4 regions of the Shewanella sp. GutDb-MelDb genome follow, and region 4 is predicted to be linked to each of the others. Evidence: predicted binding sites of a transcription regulator. Region 4 holds the regulator's gene; each other region holds the start of a gene.

Region 1 (4,377 bases), on a different contig from region 4:
CTTACGCAACGATTGATAACGCGGTCAATGCGATGAAGTTAGGCGCCGTCGATTATTTGGCTAAACCTTTTTCACCCGAAGTGCTGCTTAACCAAGTATCAAGATACCTGCCCGCTAAATCGACAGAGGGCACACCCGTTGTCGCAGACGAAAAGAGTTTAGCCCTGCTATCTCTGGCTCAGCGAGTGGCAGCATCAGATGCATCAGTGATGATCATGGGCCCAAGTGGCAGTGGTAAAGAGGTCTTGGCGCGTTATATTCATCAGCACAGCAATCGCTCTACAGGGGCTTTTGTCGCGATAAACTGCGCCGCAATTCCTGAGAACATGCTTGAAGCAACGCTTTTTGGCTATGAAAAAGGCGCGTTTACGGGGGCTTATCAAGCCTGCCCAGGTAAATTTGAGCAAGCACAAGGCGGCACGCTACTGCTTGATGAAATATCAGAGATGGAAGTGGGCTTGCAAGCTAAGTTACTGCGAGTGCTGCAAGAGCGTGAAGTGGAGCGACTCGGTGGCCGTAAGACCATTAAGCTAGACGTACGAGTATTGGCGACCTCAAACCGTGATTTAAAAGCGTTGGCGGCATCGGGAGAGTTTAGAGAAGATCTTTATTATCGGATCAATGTCTTTCCGCTAACTTGGCCAGCGCTAAATCAACGTCCCGCGGATATTTTACCCTTAGCAAGACACCTTATTAATCGTCACTCTTTAGCGATGAATAAAACCGAAGTACCGGTATTGGCTGAATGTGCGTCGCGGAGGTTGTTAACTCATCGTTGGCCTGGCAATGTGCGCGAACTCGACAATGTGGTACAACGTGCGCTGATTTTAAATATTTCTAACGAAATAACCCTCGCTGATATTATTATCGATAATTGCGATATTTCACTTAACGCAGAGTCATTTCCTGTCGAAGAGGAAAAGCCCACTGAGCTTGACGGTTTAGGGACTGAACTTAAAGCACAGGAACATGTGATAATTCTAGAAACCTTGACTCAGTGTAATGGCAGCCGTAAAGCCGTCGCCGAAAAACTGGGGATCAGTGCTCGAACTTTACGTTATAAAATGGCCAAAATGCGCGACTCCGGGATTCAAATACCGGCTTAATAGCGGGTTCAAGCAGAGACGGTGAGAATCGGTTAAGAGCTGGTTAAGAGCCGGATAGAAGCCGGTTAAAGCTGAGACGATGAGAATCGGTTAAGAGCCGGTTAAAAGCCGGATAGGGCTGAGACGGTTCAAGCTGAGACGATGAAAATCGGTTAAGAGCAGATTTAAAGCCGGATAGGGCTGAGACGATACAAGCTGAGACGGTGAAAATCGGTTAAAAGCCGGTTAAAAGCCGGTTAAAAGCCGGTTAAAAGCCGGATAGGGCTGAGACGGTTCAAGCTGAGACGATGAAAATCGGTTAAGAGCCGATTTAAAGTCGGGTAGTGCTGAGATGGTTCGAGCTGAGACGATTTAAGCAGAGATGAAGAACTTTGTTGGATACCTAGAGGTATTTCGTTTGAATCTTGGCTGCTTTTTGTTTTAAGCTTTTCCTGCTTTTCCCGTAAGCGAAGCGTCCGTCTTTGCTTGTCCCGTCTTAGCTCTATCCGTTTTTCACCGTTAATTTAAATTCTGGCACGATTACTGCTTTATCTAGTTCAATATAAGTTTTTCGTCAAGAAAACGACATTGGGAGATAGTAATGCAAATCGGCGCTAATTCTTTACTGCAAGAGATGCAGTCACTTAACGGCCAAATTGGCTCACCTGGGATCCAAACAGGTATTGCTCGCCAAGTGAATAACACTTCTGGCGCTGATTTTGGGCAACTTCTTTCTCAAGCTGTTGGAAATGTGAGCGAACTTCAATCGAATGCAGGTAATTTGGCCACTCGCCTTGATATGGGCGACACCACAGTGACATTATCTGATACCGTGATTGCGCGTGAGAAATCTAGCGTTGCTTTTGAGGCAACAGTGCAAGTAAGAAATAAGCTGGTACAAGCTTATAAAGACATTATGAGTATGCCTGTTTAGGCCTAAACTAACAGCAGGTAGCAATTGTGAGTACAGAAATGGTCGTAGGAACAGGTTCAAATGTCGCAACCAGTGGACAATCAGGTGGCGTTCAAGAGGAACATAAATCTGGTGTGATGGGCTCTATTGGTAATATCGATATGTTACGCCAAGTGACCATGATCTTGGCATTAGCGATCTGTTTGGCATTGGCTGTTTTTGTGATGATTTGGGCGCAAGAGCCTGAATATCGTCCTTTGGGGCAAATGAATACCCAGGAGATGGTACAAGTACTCGATGAACTTGATAAGAATAAAATCCCATACCAGATCCAAGGTGATGTGGTTAAGATCCCAGAAGACAAATATCAAGATGTGAAGATGATGCTAAGCCGCGCAGGTTTAGATCAAGCCGCTACAAATGACGACTATTTAAGTAAAGACAGTGGGTTTGGCGTGAGCCAGCGAATGGAACAAGCCCGCCTTAAACATAGCCAAGAACAAAACCTTGCAAGAACCATCGAAGAGTTAAAAAGTGTTAGCCGCGCTAAAGTTATCTTAGCCTTACCAAAAGAAAACGTATTTGCTCGCAATCGCTCAAAGCCGAGTGCGACAGTGGTAGTGAGTACCCGACGTGGCGGCCTTGGCCAAGAAGAGGTCGACTCTATTGTCGATATTGTGGCGTCAGCGGTACACAACTTAGAACCGAATAAAGTCACTGTGACAGACGCAAACGGTCGCTTGCTTAATTCCGGCAGTCAAGATGGCGTTTCGGCTATTGCGCGCCGCGAGCTCGAAATTGTTCAGCAAAAAGAGTCTGAGTATCGTAACAAGGTTGAGTCTATTTTGATGCCAATCTTGGGGCCTGAGAACTTTACTTCTCAAGTGGACGTTAGCATGGACTTTACCGCCGTAGAACAAACCGCTAAGCGCTACAACCCCGATTTACCCGCACTGCGCAGTGAAATGGTGGTGGAAAATAATTCAAATGGCAACACCAGTGGCGGTATTCCAGGGGCGCTGTCTAACCAACCGCCAATGAACGCGGATATCCCACAAGAAGTTGCTAGCGAATCGACCTCGGTTAGATCAGGTAGTAACCATAAAGAAGCCACCAGAAACTATGAACTCAATGAAACGATAAGCCATACCCGCCAACAAGTAGGCACGTTAAGACGTGTGAGTGTGTCGGTTGCCGTTGATTTTAAAAACGCCCCAGTTGCCGAAGACGGCAGTGTGACCAGAGTGCCACGCACCGAGCAAGAATTGGCTAACATTCGTCGCTTGCTTGAAGGTGCTGTAGGGTTTAATACTCAACGTGGCGATATGATTGAAGTGGTTACCGTACCGTTTATGGACCAACTCATTGAAGATGCTCCAGCAGTTGAAGTTTGGGAACAACCTTGGTTCTGGCGTGGAGTGAAGTTGGGCTTGGGTACTTTAGTTGCGCTGGTTATTGTGGTGTTTGTTATCAGCCCGATGCTTAAACGTATTGTTTACCCTGATAGCGCCAAAATGCTTGACGAGCCAAAGGTGGGTGATGAGCTTGCTGAGATTGAAGATCAGTATGCCGCAGACACATTAGGCATGCTCGAGCGACCCGAAGCTGAATACAGTTATGCCGATGATGGGTCGATTTTAATCCCCGATCTGCATAAAGATGATGACATGATTAAAGCCATCCGCGCCATTGTCGCGAATGAACCTGAACTATCGACTCAAGTCGTGAAAAATTGGTTATTAGAAGATGACAAATAATATTGGTGTAGAGGGCAAAACCGTTGCGCCTGCTGCAGGTTTTAAAGCTCAAGATTTAACGGGTGTTGAAAAAACGGCCATATTGCTCCTGAGCCTAAGTGAAAGTGATGCAGCTTCTATTTTGAAACACCTTGAGCCTAAGCAGGTACAAAAGGTGGGTATGGCAATGGCAGCCATGCAAGATTTTGGACAAGAGAAAGTCATTGGCGTGCATAAGCTATTCTTGGATGACATCCAAAAGTACTCCTCTATCGGTTTTAACAGTGAAGAGTTTGTGCGTAAGGCGCTTACTGCTGCGCTTGGCGAAGATAAAGCCGGCAATCTTATCGAACAGATTATTATGGGCAGTGGGGCTAAAGGTCTCGATTCACTTAAGTGGATGGACGCGCGTCAAGTCGCGACCATTATCCAAAATGAGCATCCACAAATTCAAACGATTGTGTTGTCTTATCTTGAGCCCGACCAAGCGGCAGAAATTTTTGCCCAGTTCCCAGAAAATACTCGTTTAGACTTAATGATGCGTATTGCCAACCTCGAAGAGGTGCAACCTGCCGCGCTGCAAGAGCTTAACGATATTATGGAGAAACAGTTTGCTGGCCAAGGTGGCGCACAAGCCGCCAAG
Region 2 (4,377 bases), on a different contig from region 4:
GAACCAGATAACTGCAATTAATTGACTCTCATGATTAGCAATTTTTAGCTGTTTACTGATCTTACCGTCGCTCAGTGGGCCTCTAAATAGGCAGGAGTCGAAGTTAACTGTATAGCTTCCTGCTTGATTCTGATAATCATCACAGAGTGAAAAATAGCCACGACTTTGATTACTTTTATCTACGTTGATGGTTAGCATATAAGCAGCCTGCATTACGTTGTCGGCATCGACTACTAAGTCATCTAGTGACGTTGGATCTGGTGCTGGTTCTGGATCTGGTGTCACCGGTGGCGTTATTGGTGTTGGCGTCACCGCCACAGGTGCAGGTGTTGGGCTATCACCATCACCGCCGCCGCCACCGCATGCAGTAAGAGTAATAAAGGAGAATGCGACTAGACTGCTTGGCATTGAGATAAATTTTATAAGTTGAGTTTTCATGACATTCTCCATTAATCGTTAAAGATCAGTGCTTGATTAGCATTTTCATACCAAGTTGGATTGGTGGTACCCGTGTTGTCGGCGGCAAAATCAACAAACTCGGTATAAGCGTTGTCTAAGCGTTGATTTTCTTTTGGGTGCTTCCAGGTGACAGGTATTTCAATTGCCCAAGCCATGCCATTTTTATTCTGGAAGTATTGACCAGCGCTAGGGTCGGAAGCATCTTCTCTGTAACCAAAGTAATTGCTGGAGAACTTATCTGTAGGGGCTTGGTTTTTCAGATGAACTTCCAGTTGACGACCAGGGTTTGCTCCCACTGCATTTTTAGCCGCAGAGCCATGATCGGTATTTGGCGTGGCAAAGATGAATGGGTCATAAGGGAATGCTGGAATGACACTCTCAGACACAGGGCTGTCAAATGGGATATCAAGTGACCATGTGGTTCTGAAAGCACTCTCACAGCCTGTTTCGGTGCGTAGAAATTCGCAGCCTTGTTCAAGCGTGACGTAATCAGATAAATCTTGAGTGAAGATAAAAACTGCGTTGGTTTGCCCGGTCTCTAACGGCGAACTATCTTGTGCAATGTCATCAATAGTCCAATTAATTAAAGACTCTTTAATTTTATTGCGACCAACGCCAGGCAGATGCACACCAAATCCATTGTGGTAAGCGGCTCCCATTGCAGCCAGTTGCGCTTTGAAGCCGATACGTCGCACTTTATTGTCTTTAACATATTCAATAATACGCAGCTGTACCACTACGTCATTCATATCGAAGTCACCTTGATCTGGGTACAGATCCTCATAAGCGAGGGTGGTATAAGTTGACGATGAAGGGTAGTAGTTGATGGTAACGCCTGTTTCAGTGAGAGTAACGGCGTAGTCTTCAACTTCGCCATCTCCGACTCCGCCTGTTGCAGTGATATCTTGTTGGGTACTTAAACGAAAACGTGCCCAAGTGGGTCCCTCTTTAGCCCAAGTGGGTACTTCAATACTGATAGTATTGATACCGTTATCGAGCGGTTCGCCCAAAATGATCTGTTCTTCTAAATCAAAAGCGCCATTTTGGTTCCAGTCAAACCAAGCGTTGAGGTAACCGTCTCCACCTTTTGCTGTAACCAATAATATGGCGCTTTCACCAAGCTCAAAACCTGTTGGCATTGAAACGCCGTCCTCATCATCAGAGCTGTCGCTGGCATCATCAGATAAAGGGGAGACATATCCGTCGGATTCATTATCCACTGAGGCACCGAGGTATAGGCTGTCTGACATTGCGTGTCGGGCACCATTTGATGCCAGCAGTGTCCCGTATGAATCAGGTGCATCCCCAAAATCGACTGATTCGCCAACGGTAACTTCGGCTAAAGCACATCGTGCGCCATCATTACTAGAAGAGGCGGGTCCATAAGCAAATAGCACAGCACTAGGAGATGCTTCTTCTACGTTAACTTTGTAGATATTACCGTTGCTGTTATTACTGACATATAAGTTGCCATCAGGATCAAAAAATTGTGCGCCAAATATAAAGTTACCTGAATTAGAGGTGATGACTGGGCCTAAATCGGTAGCTTCTGCGGTAGTCGTATCGATGCGAAGTAGCTTACCCGTAGAGCCATTGCTAATACTGTAGGCGTAGCCATCAGTAGGGTGAAAGGCTAAATCGGTAATATTATAATTGGCAAAATTCTTACTGCCGGGAATGATTGTCATGTTGTAACTGGCAGGGTTATCGAGTGGGATTTTAAACATCCCTTTACCTTTACGGTATCCATACCAAATGTTTTCAGTCACCGCAACGTCACCAACATAAAAATTACCTGCCGCTGCGGCGGATGCATCTTTAATAACATTAAGAGCAGCAATTTGATAATCATCGCCAGCTCGGCCCAGTGTCGCATTTGAATAATCCCAACCGTAAATATAGTTATCATGATAGTTAAAACCGACACCGTTGTAGCCGCTACCTGTGCCCATATCGTCTGACAATACGGTGTAGCTACCCGTGGCTAAGTTTACGCCGTAGCTTTTTGGAGTATTTGATTGTTTTTGAATGACAAAAGCTTCTGTTGGACAAGCGCTAAATGGCTCAGACGCATTAACATTCGCTGATATAAGAAGGCTCAGAATTAAAGGTGAACTGCAGCTAGATGAAATAGATTTGGATATTTTCATAATGCTTCTCTCGCTGTAACGTTATCAAAGTAAATTGAATAGAGCATAAGCCGTGCCAATAATTAAAATCATTATTTATCAACATTTTATGTGTTTTTGGTTTTGTTTTAAGAACTCTTATTCGCATTTTGCAAATAGAGATGACAGCTACGGGTGGGATAAAAGGGGCTAATATCTACGGATTCATGTGAATAATGGTCGAAGAGAGGGCGTATATTTTTCATACTACTTGGCTTAACTCTATATCAATGCTAAGTTTTATCGGTACGTAACATTTTATTAACTATTGTTTAGGTGGTAGTAAATTTATGTCGAAATTGCGCATAGGGATTGTGTGCCACCCCAGCATCGGTGGCTCAGGTTTAGTTGCAACGGAATTGGGTCTTGGCTTGGCAAAGCTTGGCCATGAAGTTCATTTTATTTCCAGTGTCAGACCATTCAAGCTGATTGAAGATTCTCAACGATTGTTTTTTCATTCTGTCGAAGCTATTAACTATCCGCTTTTTTCTGATCCTTTATATACCTTTGCTTTAACTGCAAAAATAGTCGAAGTTGCAGAGCAATATCAACTGGATGTTGTTCATGCTCACTACTCAATCCCGCATTCGTTATGTGCGTATCTCGCCTGTGAGATAAGTACCCACAAATTTTCTACCGTCACCACTATTCACGGCACCGATGTCACTATTGTTGGTCAAGACAAACCACTTTACCCGTTGAATAAATTTAGTATTCATAAAAGCACTAAAGTGACCACGGTTTCAGTTTATCAACGAAACTATATTTATAGCCATTTTGAAAAAGACAAAACAATAGAAGTGATTCATAACTTCATTGATCTAGCCGTTTTCACCCCAACAAGTGCCGACATTAATATCCGCCGACAAATGGCAATGGATGACGAAAAAGTGGTGATGCATGTCTCTAATTTTAGGGCGCTTAAAAATACCGATACCGTCGTTAGGGCATTTTACTTGCTACTTAGAAAGGTAAATGCTCGTTTAGTCCTACTTGGAAGCGGGCCTTATATCGATAAGATTAAAGAGCAGTGTGAAAAACTAGATATTTTGCAGCACGTCACCTTCATGGGATCGGTTACGCATGTGGAGTCATTTCTCCCTAATGCTGATTGCATGATCCAACCAAGCTATAGAGAGTCATTTAGCATGGTATTACTTGAAGCGATGGCCTGTGAAGTACCAACCGTCAGCAGCAATGTTGATGGGGTCCCGGAAGTCGTAGAGGAAGGCGTCAGCGGCTTTATGTTTGATCCGGATGATGCATTAGGGATGGCGAAAGCAATGGAAGGGATCTTGAGCGACCCTGATAAGCAGCAAGAGATGGGGCAAGCCGGTCGCCGTCGAGCAAGAGCATTATTTAGCCCTGCACAAAAAATTGGTCAATACGTGGAATGCTATTACGACGCAATTGCTGAAGATGACATTGTGCCTCTTCAAGTAAGCATCAAATAAAAGGACAGGCTGATTATGGTCGATAAAACAACGGTAGCCGATAAACAGGATGATAGCGAGCTCGCAACATCGGTGATAGAAAAACCTAAAAAAAAGATGAGCATGTCGACATTGGTTTTACTGTCATTTGCGGCCGGGATCGCTTCAGGGCTGTTCTTTGGTGAGATGCTTGCGTGGATGTCTGTTATTGGTGATGCGTTTATCAAGCTGCTTCAAATGACGATTATCCCCTATATCATCGTTTCACTTATCTCCAGTTTAGGCAGTTTAACCATGGTCCAAGCAAAGTCGCTGGG
Region 3 (4,377 bases), on a different contig from region 4:
CAGTTCACTGTCAGCTGGAAAGCGCACGATATCGCCAGCGCGTGCAATGGCTTCGAGTCTTGGGTGTTCGCTGATAATAAATCGTCGCCCGAGTACATCTGGGCTGAGGCCATCAATTGCCAGAGGGTTAAATTGTTGTCCGGTAAATTGCAGTAGTGCGGCAGCGTCGCAATGCAAGGTTTGCCTTATGGTATCGAGTAAGCGCGAGAATCTATCATGATCAGAAAGCCCAGCAGTAATATCTAAGGCGATGCGGGTAAGATCAGTTTGGCTTAAAGACATAGAGAATTTCCATAAAGTATTACAACAAAACTCATACTGACTGAGCGATGGGAGGTGTTTGTCTTTTTGACATTAATGCGAATGATGAACAGTGTCAAATGTACCGTGTATTAGATAAAGAAAAGGGCGCTTCAAATAGCGCCCTTGAGTCTGTATCATTTAACGTTGTTAAGCGTTAGCTGATGCTTGACTGTCATCTAGTGCGCTCGCTGTTTTCTTCTTAACAATGGCTTTTTTGATAATATCAAAGAAGAAGTAGCCCATAAATAAGCCACCAAAGCCAAATAGAATATCACCAGGCATACGCATCCAAACCAGTGTTTCAACCAGTGGACTATGGATCACTTCTGGTGAACGAGCAAACCAGTAACCATTGTCGATAACGGCAAAGAACTGCACTATGCCAACGGGCAGTAGAGACATAAATACCATGGCGGCTAAGCCAATATTCATGGTCCAGAAGGCGCCTTTTAGAAGCTTCTCATTCCACTGCATTTGTCCTGTTAATCCACGTAAGCAGAATAACATCAGTCCCATACCTAGCATTCCATATACCCCCATGAACGCTGCGTGGGCGTGAGTTGCGGTAGTATTTAGACCTTGGATAAAGTACAACGCGATAGGTGGGTTGATGAGGAAACCCAAGATCCCAGCGCCGACTAAGTTCCAAAATGCGGTGGCCACGAAAAACATAATCGCCCACTTGTAACGGATCATCCAAGGGCTTGCTGCACGTAAGCGATAACTTTCAACCGCTTCAAAACCAATCAGTGCCAGTGGTACCACTTCTAGAGCCGAGAAAATCGCGCCCCATGCAATCACTGAGGTTGGCGTACCGGTAAAGTACAAGTGATGCAAGGTGCCGATTAAACCACCGGTTAAGAAAATAACCGTGGTGAAGAGTACCGCTGCATTTGCGCTGCGAGCACGGATAAGTCCAAGGCGCACAAGCATTAAGGCGACAACAGAGGTAGCGAAGGTTTCGAAGAACCCCTCTACCCATAAGTGAACCACCCACCAGCGCCAGTATTCAGCAATCGCAAGGTTGGTATGCTTACCCATAAATAGGCCAGCACCATAGAATAAACCAATCGCTACACACGAGGCGTACAGTACCCAAATAACCGGGCGCATCTCGCCTTTAACTTTTAACGCGGGACGCATTGCTGCTGTCACAAGGGCAAGCCAGATCAATAATCCTACCAGCAGTAATATCTGCCACACTCGGCCTAAATCGATATATTCATAACCTTGATGACCGAATAAGAAATTCATGTCTAGGTCAAAATACTGCTGAACACCAATCCATTCCCCTGCCATAGAGCCGAGCACAACCACCAGAAGTGCAACCCAAAGTACGTTTACACCGATGCGTTGGAACTTAGGTTCATAGCCCGATAATGCAGGGGCAATATAAAGACCTGTACCTAACCAAACCGTTGCAATCCAGAATACGGCAAGTTGTGTATGCCAAGTACGCGTGACGGAGTAAGGGAGAATTTCTGACAGTGGAATACCGTAAAAATTTTGCCCTTCAACCGCGTAGTGTGCGGTGATCCCTCCGAGTAATATTTGCAATAGAAACAAGCCTATCGCAGTAACGAAGTACTTCCCTACAGCGCGTTGTGATTTAGTGGGTTTAGTGAAGAAGAGTGGGTCTTGTTCGGCAGGCTTTGGCAAACTGTCATGTTTACAGCTCGCGTGATGCCAGACTAATGCACCGATACCCGCAATAAGAGTCACAAAACTTAAGATTGACCAAACCACGTTGTCTGACGTTGGCGTATTACCAATTTGTGGATCGAATGGCCAGTTATTGGTGTAGGTATAATCGGCATCTGGACGTTCTGTTATTGCAGCCCAAGCGCCCCAAAATAGAAAACCATTGAGCTTTTCACGGCGATCTAAGCTCGGAACGGTACCCTCTTTCATTGCATATTGTTCTCTAAGAGATGATAACTCTGGGTCATCACCAAATAGCGCTAAATAATGTTGCTCTACCTGTTTAATGGCTGCAATACGCGTGTCTGAAAGAGTGATATAGGTATCACCATTAGCTTGCTCAACAACCGTATTACGGCGAATATCTTCGCGCAAGCCTTGCTCAAGTCCTGCTTGTTGCTGGGTGTTTAGTTGCGTAAACGGGATCTTGAAACGTTGCTTTGCGGTGATATCTAGCCAAGCCTGAGCTTCTTTATGTAACCAGTCTGCAGTCCAGTCTGGAGCAACATATGAACCATGTCCCCATATAGAACCCAGTTGATGCCCCCCCATAGAGCGCCAAACCAATTGTCCTTGTTCGATGTCATTTTGACTAAATAGTGTTTGTCCTTGGCTATCAACAAAAGCTGTTGGTATTGGCGGCTTTTCTCGATAGATTTCACTACCAATACTCAGTAGTACAGTAAATGAAGCAATTAGCACCAGTAGTAGTGCAATTGCCGTTAGTCTTTGTTTGCTCATAAGTCCTCTTAGCGCAACGGTATTATTATTCAGGCGTAGCTTGCTATAGCAGATAGCATGCCAATAGTTGAAGCTGCTGTTTTAAAAGGATATTATTGTTTTATTTATAGTGGCGATGTCACAAAGACAGCGCTTTAAGTGTCCTTATGACACCTAGCTGTCTTTTTGACATTAGCGTGGCGTTCGAAAAGTAATCGACGTAGGAAATCGTGTGGAAATAAATACTTATCGGGCTGAGAATGTCGAGTATGGCTAAGCATGAGGACATTGGAGTATGAGAATGTAGAAAGGGCTACTTGTTGAACGAAAGTGAGCTAAACAAAGCCCTTTGCAAATGCTGCAAAGGGCTAGGGGGTTATTTATATAAGGACGGGTCTTCAGGTTTTGGGCGGGTCTTAAAACGTCGATGCAGCCACATATATTGACCTTTATTACGGCAAATAATGTCTTCAATAATTCGATTACCCCGCTTGGCATCTTCAATCTCATTTTCGCCTGGAAAGTCTTCTAACGGCGCTTGGACTTCGATGTTATAGCCTGTGTCGGTACTGTTTCGTTCAACAAAAAAGGGCAGAACCTTGGCTTTACCCAGCCTTGCCAGTGTGGTGGCACCGGTAATGGTGGCGGCTTCTTTAACCGCGAAAAAAGGGATGAATGTGGCACTCGAACGGCCAAAATCTTGATCGGCAGTGTACCAAATGACGTTGGGGGCTCTTAAGCTACGCACCATTTGGCGTAAATCTCTTTTTGGCACCAGCGCTTTATTAGATCGTAATCGACCTTTGACCTGCAGATACTCAATTACGGCATTATTATGCGGTCGGTAAACGCCCACTCCTGGCTGGAACTGGCCAAAGATACGAGCACCCATCTCTAAAGGCAGGCAGTGAACGGCGTACAGTATGACCCCTTGGCCACTGTTCAGGGTTTGCTCGACATGCTCTTGACCTTTAATACTCATATGTTGTTGAATTTTTTCATCCGACCACCACCATGCATTGATGGTATCGAAGATAGCTTTGCCTGTTTGTTCAAAGTTTTCGCGTAATAGCGTTTGCTGTTCTGCTTCGCCCATATCAGGAAAGCACAGCTGCAAATTACGCTTGGCAGTGTTAACCCGTTTGCGGGCAAACTTCATGGCAATTCTGCCAATAGCCGCGCCAATCCTCATTTGGAGAGGTAATGGCAACACTTGTGTTAAGCGCATCATCGCAACGCCTAGCCACAGGGGCCAGTACTTAGGATGATAAAGATGAGATGACAACTGGGCTTTTTCTACCACGGAAAACTCGAATACATTGAAAAATTACTCATTATTCTAACGCAAACTCACTCAAACTCACTCAAAATCATTAAAAATTAGGTACAATCATCAGTAAATTTGCAAAACACACGGCCATTATGAAGATTTCTCTGCCAGCATTTGAAAACGCCAAGGTACTCGTCGTTGGTGATGTAATGTTAGATCGCTACTGGGCGGGCACGACTGCGCGTATCTCTCCTGAAGCACCCGTCCCCGTTGTTAAAGTCGAACAGATTGAAGATCGACCTGGCGGCGCGGCGAATGTGGCGATTAACATTGCCACGCTAGGCGGCGCAGCGAGTCTTGCTGGCATCGTCGGTGTTGATGAA
Region 4 (4,377 bases):
TCGGCATGGGTCCCTCGCAGGGTCTTTTAAAAGGCGCTTATCATAACGTAAGTAAAGGGGGATAAATAACAAATATTAGGAAAATGGACGGACTAATTATCTTCGTCGAATTTGGTATTGATCAAATGACATATGGCATCTAACGCTGGTTTTGCATCTGGGCCGTTGGCGAGAAGCTGTATGGATTTACCCATTCCAGTTTCTAACATGAGTAAGCCTAGTACACTTACCGCTGAAGCTTGCTTTTCACCTTGAATAATAGTGATTTGGGCATCAAATTCTGAGGCTAAAACCACCAATTTTGTTGCCGCTCTGGCATGTAGCCCGAGCTTATTGCAGATGGTGACTTGCCGTTCAATCGTTGGCATTTTTTAACTCTCTATGGCTAGAAGTGACTTTATGTCGGCCTTTTTTGAAGTGTTCAGCGAGTCGTTCTGTGACATAAACAGAGCGATGCTGGCCACCAGTACAACCAATAGCGATAGTGAGGTAGCTGCGGTTGTTACGTTCTAAATCGGGTAACCAAGTCTCCAATAAATTCTCGATCTGCCAGATAAACTTATTGACTGTAGGGTGCAGATTTAAAAACTCTTGCACGGGTTTATCGAGCCCTGTCATGGGTCGGAGATCCGGCTCCCAATGTGGATTTGGAAGAAATCGAACGTCAAACATAAAATCAGCTTCAGTTGGCATGCCATGTTTAAACCCAAAAGACTCAAACTTGATCATCAGCTCTTTATCGACGTTGCCTAATAAGATCTCACGTACTTGGTCATTGAGATCGTAAATATTGAGGGTAGAAGTATCAATATAATGGTCAACGATCTTAGCGAGCGGTTCCAACTGGCGCCCTTCAAGCTGAATTGCTTCTTTTAATGAAATGTTTGCATGAGACAAAGGGTGCAGACGACGAGTTTCGTTGTAGCGCTTGAGGAGCACTTCATCGCTAGAGTTTAAAAAGAAGCTCAATAACTCCACGCCTTCTGGCAAATTGGTCAGATGCTTAATCCATTCGTTCTCTTTTTCTGGCATGTTGCGGATATCAACACTAATAGCGACTAACTCTGAGTTACCAGAAAGTTGTTCAAGCAGGGTGCCCATCATTGGCAATGGTAGATTATCGACACAATAATAGCCGAGATCTTCTAGCATTCTTAACAGTACTGATTTGCCTGAGCCGGAACGACCAGAGACTAGAACGAGTTTCATCTTTTCACTACCTAATAAAAGTTAGAATTAATGTTTTATAAATGTATACGGGGTGTACAAGATTATAGATTAACTTTTTTCTGGCTTAAAGCAATAGCTTAGGCTAGTTGGTAATAATAAATAATATTGCTGTAATAAATGCCTAGGTCGTTAAATCTTACTGCTTGTATATCGGTAATCTCTAGCGACTTACGGACTTGAGTCCGTCGAGATAGTTGCACTTTTAGGTTTGTTTTTACCGCAGTTTATACATCATTTTGGCGAGGTGGGACGATACGGAGGCAATGCAGTTTAATTATTCTCCACAAATAGCCTATAACACGGCAACAATAGCTTAGGAACACTGGTTTAAGTGTTTCTAAGCTATTCCTACAAGAGTGTGTAAGCGTTTCTCTTTGCTCATGTCTTGTACTTCTTGAACATCAAAAAATGCGTAAAAACTAAGCTCGACAGATCAGAAACCTCTCACTATTGAGTGATTAAGTCGTATAACTCAGATTCACTCTTACTTTTTCTCAACTGCTTCACGATCGCTTTGTCGTTAAGCTTTTCTGCCATTGAAGACAGCGTCGCGAGATGTTGCTCACATTGATCTGCGGGCACTAACAGGGCAAATAATATATCAACCGGTTGCTTATCTATCGAGTCAAAAGATATCGGTGTTTCACATTTGATTAATATGCCCAATGGATGGTCAATATTAGCCAATCTCCCGTGAGGGATTGCTATACCGTTGCCTATACCTGTGCTACCCATTTTTTCGCGAGCCAACAGGCTTTCGAAAATCTCTTGTGAAGAAAGGGTAGGGTACTGGGCAGCGGCAATATCGCTGATGAGTTCCAGTACTTTTTTCTTACTGCCCGGAGTGGCACAGGTAGTGCATTCCGGCTGCAGGATGGTACATAGTTCCATCGTTAGTGTTTGGTCAGCTTCTCTTTGTGTTTAATAACCTGACGATCTAATTTGTCGATCAGGGAGTCGATTGCGGCGTACATGTCCGCATGTTCCGAAGTGGCAAAAACTTCACCTTTTTTCAGGTGAATTCGTGCTTCGGCAATCTGTTGCATTTTTTCAACATTCAATATGACGTGCACATTATTGATCTGATCGAAATGACGTTCAAGCTTTGTAAATTTTTCTTCAACATAACTGCGCAGTGACGCAGTGATTTCAATGTGATGCCCAGTAAGGTTAATTTGCATAGAAAGATTCCTCCAAGTGTCTAATTTTAGTTATAAACTCTTGCGTTGGTTTGAGGGCGGGATCATCATTGCTTCGCGGTATTTCGCGATGGTACGTCGAGCAACTTTAATCCCCTGTTCTGCCAACAGTTGCGCCATTTTGCTATCGCTTAATGGTTTCTGTTGGTTTTCAGCTGCGACTAACTTCTTAATAAACGCTCTAATTGCTGTTGATGAGCACTCTCCACCGTCGTCGGTTCCGACATGACTAGAGAAGAAATACTTTAACTCGAAAATACCTCTAGGGGTATGCATATACTTTTGTGTGGTCACCCTTGAGATAGTGGATTCATGCATCTCTACGGCTTCAGCAATGTCGTTGAGTACCATAGGTTTCATGGCTTCATCACCATATTCGAAAAATCCCTGTTGGAACTTCACAATACAGTTGGAGACTTTTAGGAGGGTCTCATTACGACTCTCAATGCTTTTAATAAACCATTTAGCTTCTTGTAAGTGACTACGAATAAATTGGCCATCTGCTTGATTTTTTTGGCTACGAGCCATCGAAGCATAGTGTTGATTGACGTTGATTTTTGGCATGTAGTCGGGGTTGAGTTCAACCACCCAACGGCCTTTCTTTTTTGTCACTGAAACGTCGGGGATCACATATTCGTCTTTACTTCGCGTGACTGCTAGGCCCGGTCTTGGGTTCAAGGTTTGAATAAGCGTGATAGCATCACGCAGGTCATCCTCTTTGAGCTTAGTCTTACGCATCAATTGCCTAAAATCACGTCCAGCAATCAAATCTAAGTAATCTTTAATGAGCAGGCGAGCATTGTCTATATGGGGTGTTGTTTCTGCATATTGAGCTAATTGGATAAGCAGACATTCACTGAGATCTCTGGCTGCGACGCCGATAGGGTCGAAATGCTGCACGCGTTTGAGTACGGCTTCCACTTCGTCTATCTCGATCTCTGGATCGCCCATTGCTTCAAGAATATCTTCACAATTCTGAGTAAGGTAACCTCGCTCATCAACCGCATCAATAATGGCGGTGGCAATCGCTAGGTCATTATCAGAAAAAGGCGTTAGATTTTTCTGCCATTCAAGATGTTCGTATAAACCTTCAGTGGTTTCGCCTTGGAATGGCATATCATCATCGCGCATTCCGCCGGAGCTTGAATTCGAAGACACGGTATAGACTTCATCCCAAGTAGTATCCATTGGGAGTTCATCTGGCATTGAATCTTGCGTTAATGCATCAGAGGTGTCTACCGCAGCGCTATCCTGCTGTGGATCAACATCTGTGTTACTGCTGTATTCATTGTCGCTATCCGACTCTGAATAGCTGTCAGAGTCACTGGTGGTTCTATCTTCGTTGCTGATAGGCTCGCCATCGGATTGCTCTTCATCTAATTCAAGCAGTGGATTAGAGTCTAATGCTTGCTGGATCTCTTGCTGCAGCTCTAAAGAGGACAATTGCAAAAGGCGAATAGCCTGCTGTAATTGTGGAGTCATAGTTAGCTGCTGACCCATTTTGAGCTGGAGTGACGCTTTCATCTTACCGCTATTCCCTACACTGTAATTAAACGTTGAAGCTCGGTGATTTGACGAAGAGAGCTTAAAGAGTCAACACTTTGATTGTATTCATATACTTAGCTAATGCTATACAATTAAACCCGCATACTGTGGGTTAACTATAGCCTGAATTGTTCACCTAAGTACACTGCTCGAACCTGCTGATTATCTAATATCTCGGCAGGTGTGCCTTCTGCAATCAAATTTCCGTGACTTACGATATAGGCATGTTCACAAACGTCCAATGTTTCACGCACATTGTGGTCTGTGATCAACACCCCTAAGCCACGGCTTTTTAACTGTTCAATAATCTTTTTAATATCGATAACCGATATTGGATCAACGCCGGCAAAAGGTTCATCGAGTAGAATAAACTTTGGGTTGGCTGCCAGTGCTCGAGCGATTT

The links. The regulator sigma-54, encoded in region 4, starts transcription at its own class of promoters, with help from an activator protein. The targets are predictions, from matches to a motif close to GTTGGCACGNNNNTNGNNT.
Region 1: the regulator sigma-54 is predicted to act here: its motif matches at 1,616-1,634, upstream of fliE (flagellar hook-basal body complex protein FliE).
Region 2: the regulator sigma-54 is predicted to act here: its motif matches at 2,651-2,669, upstream of CXF82_RS03370 (LruC domain-containing protein).
Region 3: the regulator sigma-54 is predicted to act here: its motif matches at 2,792-2,810, upstream of CXF82_RS18850 (nitric-oxide reductase large subunit).

Annotation. Positions count from the first base shown of each region.
Region 1 covers NZ_PJBM01000233.1:23,799-28,175, forward strand. The annotation lists gene CXF82_RS14175 (sigma-54-dependent transcriptional regulator) at 1-1,106, shown strand, start outside; gene fliE (flagellar hook-basal body complex protein FliE) at 1,687-2,019, shown strand; gene fliF (flagellar basal-body MS-ring/collar protein FliF) at 2,058-3,755, shown strand; gene fliG (flagellar motor switch protein FliG) at 3,745-4,377, shown strand, end outside.
Region 2 covers NZ_PJBM01000124.1:13,735-18,111, forward strand. The annotation lists gene CXF82_RS03365 (hypothetical protein) at 1-438, opposite strand, end outside; gene CXF82_RS03370 (LruC domain-containing protein) at 450-2,609, opposite strand; gene bshA (N-acetyl-alpha-D-glucosaminyl L-malate synthase BshA) at 2,918-4,081, shown strand; partial or broken gene CXF82_RS03380 (cation:dicarboxylate symporter family transporter) at 4,097-4,377, shown strand, end outside.
Region 3 covers NZ_PJBM01000259.1:5,150-9,526, reverse strand. The annotation lists gene norR (nitric oxide reductase transcriptional regulator NorR) at 1-282, opposite strand, end outside; gene CXF82_RS18850 (nitric-oxide reductase large subunit) at 451-2,745, opposite strand; gene CXF82_RS18845 (LpxL/LpxP family Kdo(2)-lipid IV(A) lauroyl/palmitoleoyl acyltransferase) at 3,101-4,027, opposite strand; gene hldE (bifunctional D-glycero-beta-D-manno-heptose-7-phosphate kinase/D-glycero-beta-D-manno-heptose 1-phosphate adenylyltransferase HldE) at 4,147-4,377, shown strand, end outside.
Region 4 covers NZ_PJBM01000241.1:11,081-15,457, reverse strand. The annotation lists gene mgtE (magnesium transporter) at 1-7, opposite strand, end outside; gene CXF82_RS15515 (HPr family phosphocarrier protein) at 93-368, opposite strand; gene rapZ (RNase adapter RapZ) at 355-1,209, opposite strand; gene ptsN (PTS IIA-like nitrogen regulatory protein PtsN) at 1,678-2,121, opposite strand; gene hpf (ribosome hibernation promoting factor) at 2,124-2,411, opposite strand; gene CXF82_RS15495 (RNA polymerase factor sigma-54) at 2,442-3,953, opposite strand; gene lptB (LPS export ABC transporter ATP-binding protein) at 4,091-4,377, opposite strand, start outside.